DNA from 2 places in the Halomonas hibernica genome. Region 1 is predicted to be linked to the other one. Evidence: predicted binding sites of a transcription regulator. Region 1 holds the regulator's gene; the other holds the start of a gene.
What was found. The regulator sigma-54, encoded in region 1, starts transcription at its own class of promoters, with help from an activator protein. The targets are predictions, from matches to a motif close to TGGCACNNNNNTTGCTNT.
Positions count from the first base shown of each region.

Region 2: the regulator sigma-54 is predicted to act here: its motif matches at 4,128-4,145, upstream of atzF (allophanate hydrolase).

Region 1 covers NZ_VIFN01000001.1:399,014-410,690, reverse strand. Annotated here, with positions in the region: gene FKN99_RS01910 (KpsF/GutQ family sugar-phosphate isomerase) at 1-232, shown strand, start outside; gene FKN99_RS01905 (KdsC family phosphatase) at 269-811, shown strand; gene lptC (LPS export ABC transporter periplasmic protein LptC) at 811-1,383, shown strand; gene lptA (lipopolysaccharide transport periplasmic protein LptA) at 1,392-1,883, shown strand; gene lptB (LPS export ABC transporter ATP-binding protein) at 1,893-2,642, shown strand; gene FKN99_RS01885 (RNA polymerase factor sigma-54) at 2,766-4,178, shown strand; gene hpf (ribosome hibernation-promoting factor, HPF/YfiA family) at 4,277-4,585, shown strand; gene FKN99_RS01875 (PTS sugar transporter subunit IIA) at 4,590-5,060, shown strand; gene rapZ (RNase adapter RapZ) at 5,128-6,060, shown strand; gene FKN99_RS01865 (HPr family phosphocarrier protein) at 6,103-6,372, shown strand; gene pmbA (metalloprotease PmbA) at 6,383-7,723, opposite strand; gene yjgA (ribosome biogenesis factor YjgA) at 7,820-8,341, shown strand; gene tldD (metalloprotease TldD) at 8,345-9,799, opposite strand; gene FKN99_RS01845 (YhdP family phospholipid transporter) at 9,796-11,677, opposite strand, start outside.
Region 2 covers NZ_VIFN01000002.1:233,234-239,902, reverse strand. Annotated here, with positions in the region: gene urtC (urea ABC transporter permease subunit UrtC) at 1-796, opposite strand, end outside; gene urtB (urea ABC transporter permease subunit UrtB) at 800-2,410, opposite strand; gene urtA (urea ABC transporter substrate-binding protein) at 2,495-3,814, opposite strand; gene atzF (allophanate hydrolase) at 4,186-6,027, shown strand; gene uca (urea carboxylase) at 6,042-6,669, shown strand, end outside.

The DNA.
Region 1 (11,677 bases):
TACCGATGGCGACTTACGCCGCACCCTCGACCAGTTTCATGATCTGCGTAAAGTAACCGTGGACGATGTAATGACCCGACCCGGCAAACGCATTGGCCCCGACCTACTGGCCGCCGAAGCGGTGCGCATCATGGAAGATAGCCGTATTACTGCGCTAGCGGTCGTCGATGACGAACAGCGACCCATCGGGGCGCTCCATATGCACGACTTGCTTGCCAGCGGCGTTATCTAACCACTTTACCCAACAGTTTACTAACAAGGAGTCTCTATGGCCCTCCCCACTGCGCTACTTGACCAGCTTCGCCATGTGCGACTACTTGCCCTCGATGTTGACGGTGTGCTCACCGATGGACGGCTATACTTTCAAGCCGATGGTATCGAGATCAAAGCCTTCCATACACAAGACGGCCATGGCTTAAAGTTGCTTAAACGTGTGGGCATTCATGTGGCGTTAATTACAGGACGCGACTCCCCCATGGTGAGCCAGCGTGCTGCGGCGCTGGGAATTAACCTTGTCCATCAGGGCTGCGAAGATAAGCTCACTACTTTGAAAGCGCTGTGCGAGCGCCTCAATCTGAACCTAAGTCAGGTGGCTTACTGCGGCGATGACTTGCCTGATCTTGCGCCTATCAAACGCGCAGGCGTTGGCATTACGGTACCCAACGCACCCGATTACATGCATACCCACGCTGACTGGATTACCGACCGCTTGGGTGGTCACGGCGCCGTACGTGAAATTTGCGATACATTGCTTGAAGCGCAGGGCCACTGGAGTACTGTTCTTGAGTCGTATTTGAATGGTCGCGTGTAATGTTTCAAAGGACCAAGAAACGCGTCGGGTTAGCGGCCCTGGTGATCGCTTTAGGGGGGCTGCTGGTATGGCTGGACCCACGCGGTCCGGAAGACCGGCCCGTTGACGAAGAAGCGCAGGCTGAAGAGCCTGGCCACGTGCTGGAAAATGCCGAGATCACGCTGTTTGGTGAAACAGGGCATATCCAGCAGTCGCTGGCCGCGCCTTTATTGGTTTACATACCACAAAGCACCCTGGCCGAAGTCACTCAACCCGAGGCGACGCTGTTTGATAGTGATAACCGAGAGTGGCTCGCTCACGCCAACGAAGGCGTTCTGAACACGGCCACCCAAGCGCTAACACTGTCTGGTGATGCACGGCTTCTGGCGCCTACAGAAGGCTGGCAGCTTGATACTGAGTTATTACATTATGATGGGGTAGCGCGTCATGTCTGGAGTGAGGCGCCCGCCCTGTTTCAGCAGCCACCTCAACGAATGAGCGCATCACGTATGGATGTTTGGCTTGATGATAGCCAGGTCCGACTAACCGATAACGTCCGCGGCCATCACCCCCCCGCAACACAAAATCCTTAGGAGTCGCTATGAACGCTTTTATTCGCACCGCGCTTTTCGCCCTTGCGGTGCCGCTATCGGCAGCGGCCCAGACAAGCCAAGCCCCTATTGAAGTAGAAGCCGACCAGCTAGACCTTGATCAGCGTGCAGGCACTGCCGTTTATTCAGGCGATGTCAATATTCGCCAAGGCAATATGCAGCTACGTGGTGATCGCGTTGAAATTATCCGTAACGATGCGGGTGAGCTTTCTCGCGCTATTGCCACCGGTGAGCGGGCCTATCTACGCAATCAACTCGATGATCAGGACGCGCCGATGGAAGGATGGGCACGCCGCGTGGTTTATCACGTAGCAGAGCGGCGTGTAGAGCTTATTGACCAGGCCGAACTGACCCAAGCGGGCGATCAGTTTACCGGTGGCCGCTTGGAATACTTCATTGACCGCGAAGTGGTGCAGGCACGCTCCGATGTAAATGGTAGCGAGTCGCAGCGTATTCGTATGACGCTTCAGCCAGCGCAATAGGAGCCAACCATGTCTATTGCGGAAGCACCGCCCATAAAAACTCTTTACGCCAATCACTTGGCAAAAAGCTATAAGCGCCGCCGCGTGGTTAAAGACATTAGCCTAGAGATTGCTCAAGGCAGCGTGGTTGGCCTGCTTGGCCCTAACGGCGCGGGTAAAACCACATCATTTTATATGATTGTGGGCCTGGTGAAGTCTGATGCGGGTACGGTGCGTATCGACGAGCAAGACTTAACCCGCGTTCCCATGCACGAACGCGCGATGGCCGGCATTGGCTATCTACCCCAGGAAGCGTCTATTTTTCGCAAGCTATCGGTTGCGGATAACATTATGGCGATTCTGGAAACTCGCAAAGATCTGGACAGGGCAGGACGAGAGCAGCGGCTTGAGGCCCTGCTTGACGACTTTCATATTACCCACATCCGTGACAGCTTGGGCATGAGCCTTTCCGGCGGCGAGCGGCGGCGCGTCGAAATTGCCCGCTCCTTGGCCACAGAGCCCGCGTTTATCTTGCTGGATGAGCCGTTTGCAGGTGTCGACCCCATCTCGGTTGGTGAAATCAAGAGCATTATTCGCGCCTTAAAACAGCGCCACATTGGCGTGCTAATTACTGACCATAACGTCCGAGAAACACTGGATATTTGCGATATCGCCTATATTGTCGGTGACGGCCATATCATTGCTGGCGGTAGTCCTCAGACTATCCTTGATAACCAAAAAGTGAGGGAAGTTTACCTGGGTGCTGATTTTCGCCTATAAATTTAATTTCACCGCTAAACAGTGATCTGCAGTAAAAATTTTATCAGTGGCATGCTTATTGCACTTGCACAACAACATGACTCGCACTAGGGTGAAGCTTTCCGATTAACGAGTGGTTCTCAGATGGTCATGAAAGCTTCTCTCCAATTGCGTATCGGTACGCAGCTGACCATGACACCTCAGCTGCAGCAAGCGATTGCACTGCTACAGCTATCGACATTGGATCTACGTCAGGAAATTCAGCAGGCGCTGGATGCCAACCCAATGCTGGAGCAGGAAGATGAGTTCGGCGAGCAGGCGACCGTCGAAACACCCGGCGAGGAGTGGTCAGAAAGCATTCCCGAGGAACTCTCTGTCGATAGCGACTGGTCTGATACTTACCAGGACATGGGTAGCTCTGGCAGCAGCGAAGGCCCCGATTTTGAACGCCAGGCCGCGGGACAAAGCCTGCATGGGCATCTCCTTTGGCAGCTGGCGATGACCGATTTTACGGCTCGTGAGCAGCTAATCGCCGAAAGCCTGATTGATGCACTGGATGCCAATGGCTACCTGACGCAGCCGCTCAACGATATCCGCGATGGGTTACGTGCTCAGAGCATCGAAGGTCTCAGCCAGCGAGAGTTGGAGACCATTCTGATGCGCTTACAGCAGTTCGAGCCAACGGGCGTCTTCGCCCGTGACTTGCGTGAATGTTTGATGCTTCAGCTAGCAACGCTCCCCGACGACACGCCCCTACTGGTTCCCGCGCGCCGATTGGTTCGTCAGTTTCTAGAAGCGCTGGGCAAAAATGACATGCGCCTATTAAAGCGCCGCCTAAGCCTGGACGATGAGCAGCTAGACGATGTGATCGGTCTGATCCGAAGCCTGGACCCACGCCCAGGCAGTGCTTATGGCGCCACCGACGATAGCTACATCACGCCCGACCTGGTTGTACGTCATGATCATGAAGGCTGGCACCTGGAGCTTAACCCTGAAGCCCTGCCCCGGCTGCGCATCCAGCCCGACTACGCCAGCTTAATCAAGCGTGCAGACAAGAGTCAGGATAACCAGTTTTTAAAAGAGCACTTGCAAGAAGCGCGCTGGCTAATCAAAAGCCTGTCCAGCCGCAACGACACGCTTCTACGCGTAGGACGCGAGATTATCACTCGCCAAATCGGTTTTTTAGAGCACGGTGAAGAAGCGATGAAGCCGTTGATTCTTGCCGATATTGCCGAGGCGGTTGAGATGCACGAATCAACCATTTCTCGGGTCACCACACAAAAATATATCCATACCCCACGGGGCGTCTTCGAACTTAAGTACTTTTTCTCAAGCCAAATTAGCGGGCAGGATGGCGCAGACAGCCACTCAAGCACCGCGATTCGCGCCCGGCTTAAAAAGTTGATTCAAGATGAGCCTCCCGGCAAACCTCTTTCGGACAGTCGTTTGGTGACATTACTGGGAGATGGCGGCATCACAGTGGCACGCCGTACGGTGGCGAAATATCGTGAGTCGCTGGGCATTCCCTCATCAAGTGAACGTCGTCGTTTGCGTTAGTCGTTACAAGAGAAATGGCAAAACTCGCGACAGGGGCTTTGCAACACCGTAAAAAGGGTTACAATCGAAATTCAGTCCGATGGATAAGGAGCACGTCAATGCAAGTAAATATCACGGGTCATCATGTAGAACTGACTGACGCCTTGCGTGACTACGTTAATGAAAAGCTTGAACGCATCGAACGTCATTACGACCACATCACCACGGTACAAGTCACCTTATCTATTGAGAAGGAGCGCCAACATGCCGCGTGCACCCTTCATGCGGCAGGCGCCGACCTACATGCCGACGCCGAAGATGTCGACATGTACGCCGCTATTGACGCCTTAGCAGACAAAATTGATCGTCAACTCGTTAAGCACAAGGAAAAAGCACAAGCTCGCGCCCAAGGCGCTGGCGTGCGTTAATTCAATGACGTTGGAAACCATCCTCCCCCCGGAGCGCGTACTTTACGACGTGCCCGGGGGCAGCAAAAAGCGGGTGCTGGAGTTTTTCAGCACCTTTATCGCTCAAAATACACCCAGTCTGGATAGTCAGGAAGTTTTCAGCCGACTGATCGGCCGGGAACGCCTTGGCAGCACGGGGATCGGTAACGGCGTCGCCATCCCCCATGCGCGCAGCCCACATTGCGTTACGCCTATTGCGGGTTTTTTAAAATTATCAGAACCTATTGATTTTGATGCTATTGATGGCGACCCGGTCGACCTCGTCTTTGTGCTGCTTGTTCCCGAAGAGGCTGACGACACGCATTTGTCGCTTTTGGGCCAAGTGGCCACCATTATGAATGATGCGAGCACACGCCAGGCATTACGCAAAACCAGCAGCCAGCGCGATTTGCTTGACCTGCTGATGAGCAAGATTCGCGAACAGGCCGCTCCATAATCGCCCATAACGACTAACACGTTTTCATGCGTTATCCCTTTTATACGTTCAATCAGAGAGAGCCACTATGCAACTGGTGATTATTAGCGGCCGCTCTGGCTCTGGCAAGTCAATCGCTTTACAAGCGCTGGAAGATATTGGCTATTACGCCATTGATAATCTCCCTGCCATGTTGCTTGGTTCTTTGGTTGACGAACTCCGTGACGAGGGTGAGCGCACACATCTAGCGGTCAGTATTGATGCCCGCAACCTGCCAGCGGCGCTTGAGCGTCTTCCCGTACTGCTTGAAGAGCTGCGCGCGCGGCCTATAGATTGTCAGGTTATCTATCTAACCACCGATTCACGTATTTTACTTGAACGCTACTCTGCGACACGGCGACGCCATCCGTTAACGCGCAACAGTGATATGACGCTTGAAGAGGCAATAGAGAAAGAGGAAGAGACGCTCAACGAAATACGTGATTTGGCCGACCTGCGGATTGATACATCACGCTTATCGGTCCACGACCTGCGTCGGCGCATTTCAGACCAGGTAGCCCACCAGCGCAAGGACCAGCTAACACTCACCTTTGAGTCGTTCGGCTACAAGCATGGCGTACCCATGGATGCAGATTTAGTCTTTGATGTACGCTGCCTGCCCAACCCTTATTGGGACCCAACGCTACGCCAGTACACAGGACGTGATGCCACGATTATTGCGTTTCTGCGCGGCTACCCGATTGTCGAAGAGATGAGCCATGATATTCAGGCAATGCTTGAGCGCTGGCTGCCTGCTTACCAAAATAGTCAGCGCAGCTATATGACGGTAGCTATTGGCTGTACCGGCGGGCAGCACCGTTCTGTGTATATTGCCGAGCAGCTGGCGCAAAAGCTGGCACCGCTCATCGGCGAAGTCCAGTTGCGTCACCGAGAATTGGAGCTGCAATACACGCTACGAGGAACCCGGGCAGAGCCACTGACGGCTTCTCCATTTTCCGAGCAGACGCCCAGCCCTACGTAAACGCTTACGCCTAATGACACCACTCGGAAAAAAGGACCCAGGGTGCCAGAAAGAACCTTAACACTGACCAATCAGCGCGGCCTACATGCTCGCGCCGCCACAAAGCTGGTGAAGTGCAGCCAGCACTACTCCGCCAGCATACAGGTGTATAAACAGCAGCAAATGGCTGATGCAGCCAACATCATGTCGCTATTGATGCTAGCTGCACCCTGCGGCACCCAACTGCGGATTTGTGCGGAAGGTGAGGATGCCGAACAAGCGCTTGATGCAATCCAAGCGCTGTTCGACGCCCGCTTTGACGAAGATCAGTAGTACGGCTTTTTTAGCTACCGGCGACAGTCATCGCATCCACTAACCAGCTGCCCGTATGGATACTGCCGCGCGTATCGATATCACTTCCGATACCGACAAGGCCTGAAAACATACGCTCAAGATTTCCAGCGATGGTAAATTCTTCAACCGGATACTGGATTTCTCCATTCTCGACCCAGAAGCCCGCCGCACCACGCGAGTAATCCCCGGTTACGCCGTTCACGCCTTGGCCCATTAGTTCGGTAACCCAAATGCCTCGACCCATCGTTTTAAGCAGCGCATCACGCGTCTGCAAGGGTGCGTCTAAACGCACGTTGCGGGCACCGCCAGCATTCCCCGTGGTTTGCATGCCCAAGCGACGGGCACTGTAGGACGAAAGCATATAGCTTGCGATACGCCCCTGTTCGATAAAGCGGTTATTACGTGTCTGCACACCTTCTCCATCAAACGGCGTACTGGCGGTCGCTCCTATTTCCATAGGGCGCTCTTCCAGACTAAACCACTCAGGAAATAACGGAGTGCCCAAACGGTCACACAAGAAAGAGGATTGGCGATACAGCGCGCCACCCGCCAATGCGCCCAATAAATGCCCAACCAAACCACTAGACAGCGAAGGATCAAACAGAACGGGAAAGGTGCCGGTTGGCGGCCGCTTGGCACCTAACCGACGCAGCGTACGGGCCGCAGCCTCGCGCCCTACTTCACCCGGGTCGCGCAAATGCTGAGGATTACGCGCAGAGGTATAGTCGTAGTCCCGCTGCATACCGCCTTCATCCTGAGCAATGAGCATGCATGAAAGGGAGTGACTACTGCCTTTTTGGGTACCTAAAAAACCATGGCTGTTAGCATAAACCCGTACGCCCTCACCGCTTGAAAGCGACGCGCCTTCTGACTGACTAATACCCTCAACATCGCGACCCGCCTGCTCGCAGGCAAGCGCAAGGTCGATTGCTTGCTCAGTTGTCAGCGCCCACGGGTAATGAACCTTAAGGTCCGGCAATTCGGTCGCCATCTGATCGGCATCCGCCAAGCCAGCCACCGGGTCTTCACCGGTATAACGCGCAATGGCTAATGCTTTCTCAACCGTTGCTTGAATCGAGGCACTGCTGGCGTCACTCGACGATGCACTTCCTTTGCGCTTGCCGACGTAAAGCGTGACGGCAATGCCCTGGTCTCGTGAAAGCTCAACCGTCTCCACATCGCCCAAGCGCACGCTAACGCCCACGCCCTGGTCAACGCTTGCGCCCACTTCCGCCGCATCGGCTCCCAAGCGCTTGGCCAAGGTCAACGCCTCTTCTGCACGCGCGGTTAACAGTGCCTGCTGCGAGGATGCATCAAATGCCTGTGCCATATAGCCTCCTTTTTCGTACGAATCTCATCGCCGAATCAATGTTCTTGTCGCAGCCTGATATAATGCTGCCAACGAATCTTGTCTGTGAGCCTTACTATGCCGAAGAAACGCCCCGAGCCCCTTGATACTCAAGAACCCGAAGAGCGCCCCAGCAAGTCGCAGCTCAAACGCGAAATGCATGCGCTCCAAGCGCTCGGCGAAACCTTAATCGCCATGAAACCTGCTGAGCGTGCCCGCTTTCCTCTCTCCGACGACATGCTGCGTGCCATCGAAGAGACCTCTCGTATTCGCTCCCACGAAGGGCGCCGCCGTCATATGCAGTATGTCGGCAAGCTGGTTCGCAAAGAGGACCTGGCCGCGATTCAAGGTGTCTTTGACTCAATTGAGCAGGAAAAAGAGCAGCGCGACCATGCCTTTCATCGCCTTGAAAAGTGGCGGGACCGGCTTATTGGAGAAGGCGACCCTGCCGTTGACCAGTTTATGGCAGACTATCCCAACGCGGATCGCCAAGCGCTACGTCAGTTAGTTCGCAACGCTCAGCGTGAGCGCAATCAGGACAAGCCACCCGCCAGCTCGCGTAAGCTGTTCAAGCTTCTACGCGACACGCTGGCGCTTTAATACTTACGAGGACTGCGTACCGCCTACGGTTAGCTCATCCAGTTTTAGTGTGGGCTGCCCCACCCCAACCGGTACGCCTTGACCCTCTTTGCCACACACGCCAATGCCTGTATCCAGCGCCATATCGTGGCCAATCATGGAGACACACCCCATCGCCTCCGGCCCATTACCAATCAGCGTTGCACCCTTAACGGGAACCGTAATGCGCCCATCCTCAATCAGGTAGGCTTCGCTGGCGGAGAATACAAATTTGCCCGAGGTGATATCCACTTGGCCGCCACCGAAGCTAACGGCATAAATACCTTTTTTGACGCTTTTGATAATATCCTCGGGTGCATCCTGGCCTGCCAGCATGACCGTATTGGTCATGCGCGGCATGGGTAAATGCGCAAACGACTCGCGGCGAGCATTACCGGTTGGCGCCATGTTCATTAATCGAGCATTCAGCTTGTCCTGCATATAGCCAGTAAGAATGCCGTCTTCGATCAACGGCGTGTTTTGCCCGGGTGTGCCCTCGTCATCGACACTTAACGAGCCGCGACCATCAGCAATCGTGGCATCATCGACCACCGTCACACCCTTGGCAGCTACGCGTTGCCCCATACGACCCGAGAATGCCGAACTGCCTTTACGGTTGAAATCACCTTCCAGCCCATGGCCGACGGCTTCGTGCAGCAAAATACCCGGCCAGCCAGAAGCCAGTACCACCGGCATTTGCCCGGCTGGCGCATCGACCGCTTCAAGATTGACGAGCGCTTGGCGTACGGCCTCTTTTGCGTATCGCTCGGCAACACCTTCATTACGCAGGCGAGCCATGGAGTAGCGTCCGCCACCGCCTGCACTGCCGCGCTCTCTGCGGCCATTTTTCACGGCAATTACGCTAACGTTAAAGCGCACCAGCGGGCGAATATCCGCGGCCAAGGTGCCATCACTGGCACGCACCAGAACCACTTCGTAAGTGCCAGAAAGCGAGGCGCTTACCTGAGAAACGCTAGGGTCAGCCGCGCGCGCGATGCGATCGGCTTCTTTTAGCATGGCGACCTTCTCTTCAGCAGTCAGCCCCGCTAAAGGATCAACGCCAGCGTAAAAAGGGGCCACTGAAACCGGCTGAACGGCTTGCCCAGGCAGGCGCTTGCCACTACGCACAATGCCTGAGGCCGTGCGCCCGGTATCGATAAGCGCATCCGCACTAATCTGATTGGAGTAGGCAAAGCCGGTTTTTTCTCCGGCCAGGGAGCGGACGCCCACACCGCCATCAATGTTGTAACTTGCCTCTTTTACCTCACCATCCTCCAACACCCAGCCCTCTGTCCAGGTGCGCTGAAAGTAGAGATCAGCGTAATCCACACCCGCGCCCATGGCGTACTCAAGGCCTTTATCAAGCCCATCAAGGTCCAAGCCACCCGGCGTAAGAAGAATGGAAACGGCGGAGTCTATATCGCTCTTAAATGCGGTCATTCGGAGCCTTCTAAAGTAACCTGCGGCGAAGTCCAGGGGCCTCGCGCGCGATAATGAATGGTCGTCGCTCGGTCCAGAGCGCTGCCAAAAAGCTGATCAGCAATAAATAGTGCGCCACCTACAACAGGAGCGCCCACCGCAAGGGCGGCAATGGGCAGTGTTTGCGTCACCGGCATCACAACGCCAAGGCGCAAATCAAGCTCTCGATGAAGCAAGTTAACATTACCGGTTAGGGTTAAGTTGGCGGCAGGTGCTTTAATTTGCAATGGCTCGCTCAACGAAAGCTGGCCATTTTCGACAGCTGCCGTGCCGTCAACGCGATCAAAAGCGGTGCCCGTGCCGGTGACGTCAGAAAAATCCAACCGCAATCGACGCAATATATTATCGAAATTCAGCAGGCCAACGAGACGCACCGGTGCAGAGTCCAGATGCATAAAGCGCCCATCCTGCACGTCGATGCCTATGTCGCCCTGCGCCTGATTTAACGAGAACTGCCATGGTGCGCCTGCCCAGCCAAGATTGGCAGTTGCGGTAGTACGTCGGCTGCGTAAGGCAACGGGTTGATCCATGCGCTCAAGAGCGGTACCTACATCGCCGCCTTCGATGGAAATATTGGCCTGGGTTCGACTGGTCGAGGCATCGCCCTCCCAATAGAGTTCACCACGAGCAGAAAGTTGCCCAAGCGTTAACCCAACCGGCATTAGCGAAAACCGGCCTGGTTCAGTGTGCCAATAGGCGGATAAAGGCCCGAAACGGCTTTCCCCCATGCTCATTTCCGCCAACCGAAGTCGCCCATCGGGTAGCTCAGCCAGCCACTCAGGAATAGCCGCAGGCACTGTGCGCTGCGTCTCCACTTCACCGAGCCAGGAATCCGGCGAGATCGTTTCTGACTCACTGCTCGTATCTGCCAAATTAGTCAGCCGATCCAGTGCTAACTGGCTAATGGTGATATCCAGAGGGTGCTGAGCTGCTTGCTGATAGCGAAGATGCCCCGTCACCAAGTCGCTCTCAAGCGCTGCGGTAACTGTGCCATTCTGTACACTGCCGATTAATGCCGCATCACCAGCGCATGCTTGCTGATAGACAAGGCAAGCGGTATCCAGGGAAAACTCCAACGGCGGATGCTGACCGGATAGTTGAGCGGTTAGATCACCGCTCACACCCTGGTCGCCTCGAAACAGTGGAGCGACGGCTTGTTGCCACGCCATTGGGTCAATGCGAGGAAGGTTTGCCTGTAAGCGAAAGCCTGACTGCATCGGCCACTCGGGTGCGCTTACCTCAGCATCCGCCACATGCAGGTTGCCTGATACGTCACCTAACCGATCCTTTAAGCGTAAATGCGCGATATCGGCCAAGCGACTCTCCACCCGGCCACTGTCGAAATCAGCATTAAGCGTCCAGGGCCAAGGCTCGCCTACAGCCTTGGCAAAAGGTTCAGGCAGATCAAGACGCACCCCTTCAAGCTGGCTTTCTAGAGATAGCGCAGGGCCTGGCTCAAGCGTTACGCGCCCTTGCCACTGCATCGTTCCATCAAGCAGCTGCTTGCCTTGCTCGGCAGGTATATCCACCAATGAGAAAAGTGACGCCACCGGCGCTTTCCCCCGCAAGCGGATACCGTCTCGCTGGGTATGCATGTCAGCACTAATATCGCCGCCCAATAGCTGTCCATCGACACTGCCTATTAGCGCCATGCTGTCACCGTACTGCTGCCAGGTTAACTGGCCCTTTACCGCCTGAAGCGCCTCCCCCACGGGGGCGTAAGCGACACGGGTGAGCGCAGGGACTGCATTGACTTCCAGCTGGAAATTATCTGGCGCTTCCAGAGGTAGTGATATGGCTAAATCAGCCTCTACCTCGCCTTCAGCCTGAAGGTCGTTG
Region 2 (6,669 bases), on a different contig from region 1:
GTTGAAAGCGCTCTACCCGGTAGCCGATAAAGCGCGTGCGCGCCTCGGCGTCGCGAGTGGCCACGCACACACGCCCCAGCTTGCTGGTCACGATCGCCCGACAGAGGATATAACCCAGCGCCAGCGCCACGCCGGTGGCCAGAAAAAGTCCCAGACGAGTATCGTTGCTGCGCAGGTTGAAGCCCAAAAGTTCGCGGAAGTCGGTCAGCCCGTTATTGCCGCCAAAGCCCATCTCATTGCGGAAAAATGCCAGCATCAGCGCAAAGGTCAACGCCTGGGTAATGATCGAGAGATAAACCCCCGTCACCCGCGAGCGAAACGCCAAAAAGCCGAACACCAGCGCCAGCATACCCGGCGCCAGCAGCACCATGGCAAAGGCGAACCAAGCCATATCAAAGCCCTGCCAGTACCAGGGCAGACTTTCCCAGTTTAGGAACACCATGAAGTCCGGCAGCACCGGGTGGCCGTAAGTGCCCCGGTCACCAATCTGGCGCATCAGGTACATGCCCATGGCGTAACCGCCAATCGCAAAAAACGCCCCGTGGCCCAGGCTAAGAATGCCGAGATATCCCCACACCAGATCAACCGCCACGGCCAGCAGCGCGTAGCTTAGGTACTTGCCAAACAGGTTCACCGTGTAGGCGTTCACATGCAGCGGGCTGCCTTGAGGCAGTGCCACGTGGAGTACCGTCACGACCAGCAGCGCGGTGAACAGTACTCCTAAAAAGACCTGTGTGGCACGCTCACCAAACGGGCGGGTTAGCCAAAACTGGCTTGAAGGTAGTTGTGACATCATGGGTTAGCCCTCCGCAGCCCGGCCCTTCTGCGGGAAGAGTCCACGCGGGCGTTTTTGAATAAACAGAATGATAAAGACCAGCACGATAATCTTGGCGAGTACCGCGCCCGCCCAGGGTTCCAGCACCTGATTGATCACCCCCAATGACAGCCCGGCCACGAGCGTCCCCCAGAGATTGCCCACACCGCCGAACACCACCACCATGAACGAGTCGATGATGTAGTTCTGGCCGAGGTTCGGGCCGACATTGGTAAGCTGGGAAAGCGCCACGCCGGCAAGGCCGGCTACACCAGAGCCGAGTGCAAAGGTCAGGATATCCACACGGGTCGCGCGAATTCCCATGGAGCGTGCCATAGCGCGGTTCTGGGTCACGGCACGTACTTCAAGGCCCAGGCGGGTGCGGCGCATGATCAGCATCAAACCGGCAAACACCACCAGCGCAAAACCCAGTACCACCATGCGGTTTATGGTCAGCGACAGCGCGTCATTGATAATGAGCGACCCGCTCATCCACTCCGGAGTAATTACCGTGCGGTTGAGCGGCGAGATCACCGTACGCACCAGCTGCTGCAGGATCAGACTGATACCGAAGGTGGCGAGGAGCGTCTCCAGCGGGCGGCCTTTCAAAAACTGAATCACGCTGCGCTCAATGGCAACCCCCACCAATGCGGCGACCAGAAAACCTGCCGGAATAGAGAGAATCAACGCCAGCCCCGGCTGGCCGGGCAACAGCTGTTGCATCATCCAGGTAGTGTAGGCGCCCAGCATCATCAGCTCACCGTGGGCCATGTTGATGACGCCCATCACGCCAAAGGTAATCGCAAGACCAATGGCGGCCAGTACCAGCACTGACCCCAGGCTCAAGCCAAAGTAGAGCGTTTCAACCCCACGGTTGATTTTCAGGTTCTGTTCCACGCTGGCAAGCGCGGCGCGGGCGGCATCCGCAGCTACGGTGTCGTCGCCATTGGCCGCACGACTTAGCGCAACTCTAGCGCGTGGATGAAGGCTTCCGGTTAGCGCTTCGATACCCGCCATTTCACCCTGCTCAGCACGGTAAATGGCGACCGCTTGGCTCAGCCGATAACGTACCTGGCTATCCTTTTCTTCCAGAATGAGCGCATTGATGGGTTCAAGCAGCTCACCATCGACTTCACCCAGCAAACGTTCGGCAGAGATACGGCGGCGATCCAGATTGGGCGAGTAAAGGTCCACCACAGCAATCGCGCTGCGCAGCTGGTTTCGCAGGGCGTTATTGATGCCCATGCGGTCCAGGTCGCGGCGTGACATCTCACCCAGCGGTTCATTCGTCAAGGCGTCGGCCACCGGCCACTCTCGGCCACTGTTATCGAGTACGACAACAAACTGACCATCGTCGGCACGCTGCAAGCGGCCATCCAGCAGAGCCTGCAGCCAATCACGGGCGCGCTCGTCGTCGCTTTGCAATATGGCGGTAATCGCCTCGCCTTTATCGCGGTAGGAATCGACATCCAGCGCCTCAAGAAGCTCAAGCGCGGCGTCATTATCAGAAGTATCGGGGCCTGTCTGTGCCTGTACGTTGAGTGTTATGCCCAACAACACAGCGCACAAAAACCCCCAGGAAAGGAAACGCCTCATGGGGTTGTTCCTTTGGTGGTCAAGGTGGAGAGTTAGCGTGCTCCCTTGCCGCCCGATCAGGCGGGCGGCAAGGGGTGGCCAGTATTATTCGGCGAGCGCCGCTTCGGCTTCTTCAGTAGCGGTGCTGCCACCGCATGAGCCGTTCACAACGTTGAAGTTGCCGCACTCCATGGGCTTGCGCCAATCGGCAATCAGGTCGCGCGAGCCGGGCAAGTAGTCGGACCAGGCATCGCCGGCAACGGTTGAGGGCGTTTGCCAGACGATATCGAACTGGCCATTGTCCTGCACTTCGCCAATCAGTACCGGCTTAGTGATGTGGTGGTTGGGCATCATCGCCGCATAGCCACCCGAGAGATTGGGCACACTCACGCCGATAATGGCATCCTTCACCGCGCCTACATCGGTGGTACCCGCTTTACGCACCGCCTCGGCCCACATGTTGAAACCGATGTAATGGGCTTCCATTGGGTCGTTGGTGACCGCTTCTTCATTACCGGTGTGCTCAATCCAGGCGTCGATAAAGTCGTAGTTGTCATCGGTATCCACGCTCATGAAGTAGTTCCAGGCAGCCAGATGGCCAACGAGCGGCGCAGTGTCGATACCGGAAAGCTCCTGCTCACCTACCGAAAACGCAATCACTGGAATATCAGCGGCATCAATACCCTGGTTGGCAAGCTCGCGGTAGAACGGCACGTTGGCGTCGCCGTTGATGGTCGAGATCACCGCGGTAGACTTGCCCTCTTCACCGAAGCGACGAATCTCGGAGACGATGTTCTGCCAGTCGGAGTGGCCGAAGGGCGTGTAGTTGACCATGATGTCGTCGCCTGCCACGCCGTGCTCATCTTTCAGAAACGCTTCGAGAATGCGGTTGGTGGTGCGCGGATAGACATAGTCGGTACCCACCAGAGCAAAGCGCTCAATGCCGACTTCGTTAATCAAATACTCGACAGCGGGAATCGCCTGCTGGTTGGGCGCGGCACCGGTGTAGAAAACATTTTCAGACGACTCTTCTCCCTCGTACTGCACCGGGTAGAACAGCAGACCATTGAGTTCTTCAAACACCGGCAGCACCGCTTTACGTGATACCGATGTCCAGTTGCCGAACACCACGTCTACCTCATGCTGGGCCAGCAGCTCGCGGGCGCGTTCGGCAAACAGCGGCCAGTTGGAGGCCGGGTCCACTACCACGGCTTCCAGCTGACGACCCAGCAGACCACCGGCTTCGTTCTGCTGCTGGATCAGCATTTCAACAGTGTCTTTTAACGTCGACTCACTGATAGCCATGGTGCCAGAAAGGGAGTGAAGGATACCCACCTTGATAGGGTCATCATTGGCTGACGCATGAAACGATACCGAAAGGGCCAGTGCAGAAAGACCCAGCAGTGCCTGTTTTTTCAAGTTCATGTTTCGCATCCCCAAGCTGCAAGCGGGCAGCTAGATATTTGTCATTAATCAGGTGTACTCAATTGCCTGAAAGCGCCTGTAACTCGTCCTGCACATTGCACGATGCGTTCCACACTTTAAAAAAACATAAAAAATTCAAACATATAAAAAGTATACAAGTTACTTTACAGGAGTTTTCCATCTTTGATTCAGGGTCTTAAAGCACTTCATTGGTGCTAAAGCGGTCTGATTCGCACGATAAAAGTGCATAAAAACTGTCCATTTTTATCCTTTTATCGCCAAGCTTCTGTTTTTAAAACATTTAGCGTTTTCTTGGCCTGTGGTTTGCAAAATGACTTGTATACAAGACCATGGATAACCAAGGGCCAAACATGATGACCACACGCGGCTGGACACTCGAACAATGGCGGCAGGCATATAACGAGGGCGCAACCCCGGAAGCCTTACTCGGTGAGTTGATCACGCAACTGGCCAAACCTGACAGTACCGACAATGCCTGGATTTCACTTCTCGACCAAGAGGGGCTGGCTCATGCCCTGGCAGCACTTCAAACACGCCTGGACGAGGCGGACGGCAAGATAGACAAGCTGCCGCTTTACGGCATTCCGTTTGCGGCGAAAGACAACATTGATGCCGCCGGGTTTGCCACCACGGCGGGCTGCCCGGCCTATGCCTATCAACCCACCCGTGACGCTGCTCTGATTGATAAGCTGCGCACCGCGGGCGCAGTACTCATCGGCAAGACCAATCTGGATCAGTTTGCCACCGGCCTGGTGGGTACCCGCTCTCCGTTTGGTGCCGTGGCCAATAGCTTCAATCCTGAAGTGGTGAGCGGCGGCTCAAGTTCTGGGTCGGCGTCCGTGGTGGCACGCGGGCTAGTGCCGTTCTCACTGGGTACCGACACGGCAGGCTCCGGTCGCGTGCCCGCCGGCTTGAATAACCTGGTCGGGCTTAAACCCACCAAAGGCCTGTTCAGCATCGATGGGGTGGTACCGGCGTGCCGTTCGCTGGACTGTGTCTCCATCTTCTCGTTGACTGTCAATGATGCCGGGCAGATCGCCGAGCTAATGGCCGGCTTCGAGCCTGCCGACGCTTTCTCACGCAAGGCGCCAAGCGCCCTCCCCCTGGATGCCCCGGCCATACGCCGTCCTGGCCCGCTAGCCAAGCTTGCCATTCCCCAGTCGCCCCAGTTCTTCGGCGACGTGGTGGCTGAAAAGGCATGGCAAACGGCCGTGGAAAAATGGCAAAAGCTTGAAGGGGTAACGCTCGTCGAACTTGATTTTGCCCCCATGCTTGAACTGGCCGCCCTGCTTTATGAAGGGCCGTGGGTAGCAGAGCGCCACGCCGCCGTGGAAACCTTCATGGCCGAACATGCCCAGAACATGAATGACGTGGTGCGCGGCATTATTAGTAACGCGGGTAAATACAGCGCCACCGATACGTTCAAGGCGCAATACCGCAAGGAAGAGCTGGTTAGGGTGATCGATAATCTTTTGGATGATATCGATGGCCTGTTAGTCCCCACCGCCCCTACCGCGCCCACTATCGAAGCGGTTAATGCTGACCCGGTAACGCTCAATAGCCAGCTCGGCACCTATACCAACTTCGTTAACCTGGCCGATTTTTGCGCATTGGCGGTACCCGCCGGGTTCCGCGACGATGGACTGCCTTTTGGCGTTACCTTGGTGAGCGGCGCCTGGAAGGATCGGGAACTGCAGACCCTGGCCAGCCGCTGGCTAAATGCCCACCCGACGCCGCTGGGTGCCACTGACCAGGCACGCCCGCCGGAAACCGTTCATACCACCCTTGCCGTCCCCACCGTTCAGGTCGCTGTGGTAGGCGCTCATCTTTCCGGCATGCCGCTGAATACCCAACTGACCGAGCGCCATGCCTGGCGCGTGGCATCCACGACAACGTCCGCCAATTACCGCTTGTTTGCCCTGCCCAACACCGTACCGCCCAAGCCCGGCCTGCAGCGCGTTCACGAAAACGGTGCCGCCATCATTGTTGAAGTATGGGAAATGGCCGCGTCGGAATTTGGCTCGTTTGTCGACCTGATCCCCGCGCCGCTGGGTATCGGGAGTGTCGAGCTTGCCGACGGCCGCTGGATCAACGGCTTTATCTGCGAAGGGCATGGAACCACAGATGCTCAGGATGTCACCGAGTTTGGTGGCTGGCGTGCCTATATCAAGGCGCAAACCTCCCACGCATAACGAGGCTATGACTCATGTTCAACAAAGTATTGGTTGCCAACCGCGGTGAGATTGCCGTACGTACCAACCGCACGCTTAAGGCGCTCAGTGTCGGCAGCGTTGCTGTCTATTCCCATGAAGACCGCCACAGCCTGCATGTGGAAAGCGCCAGCGAAGCCGTGGCCCTTACAGGCAATGGCGCCAGCGAAACTTACCTGGATAAACGCCAGATTCTGGATGCCGCCCGAAAGACCGGTGCGCAGGCCATTATCCCCGGCTACGGCTTTCTGTCTGAAAATGCCGACTTCTCCGAAACCTGTGAGCGTGAGGGCATCGTCTTTATCGGCCCCACGCCCACACAGATGCGCGAGTTCGGGTTAAAGCACCGTGCCCGTGAGCTGGCCGAAGCAGCAGGCGTGCCGCTAGCCCCAGGCAGTGGGCTGCTCGACAGCGTGGAAGAGGCACTGACCACCGCTGAACGCCTGGGTTACCCGGTCATGCTCAAAAGCACCGCAGGCGGCGGCGGAATCGGACTGACCCGCTGCAATAGTGCCAAAGAGCTGCAAGACGCCTTTGAAACCGTTCAACGCCAGGGCAAAAATTTCTTTAACGACAGCGGCGTCTTTCTTGAGCGCTTTATCGCCCGTGCCCGCCACGTGGAAG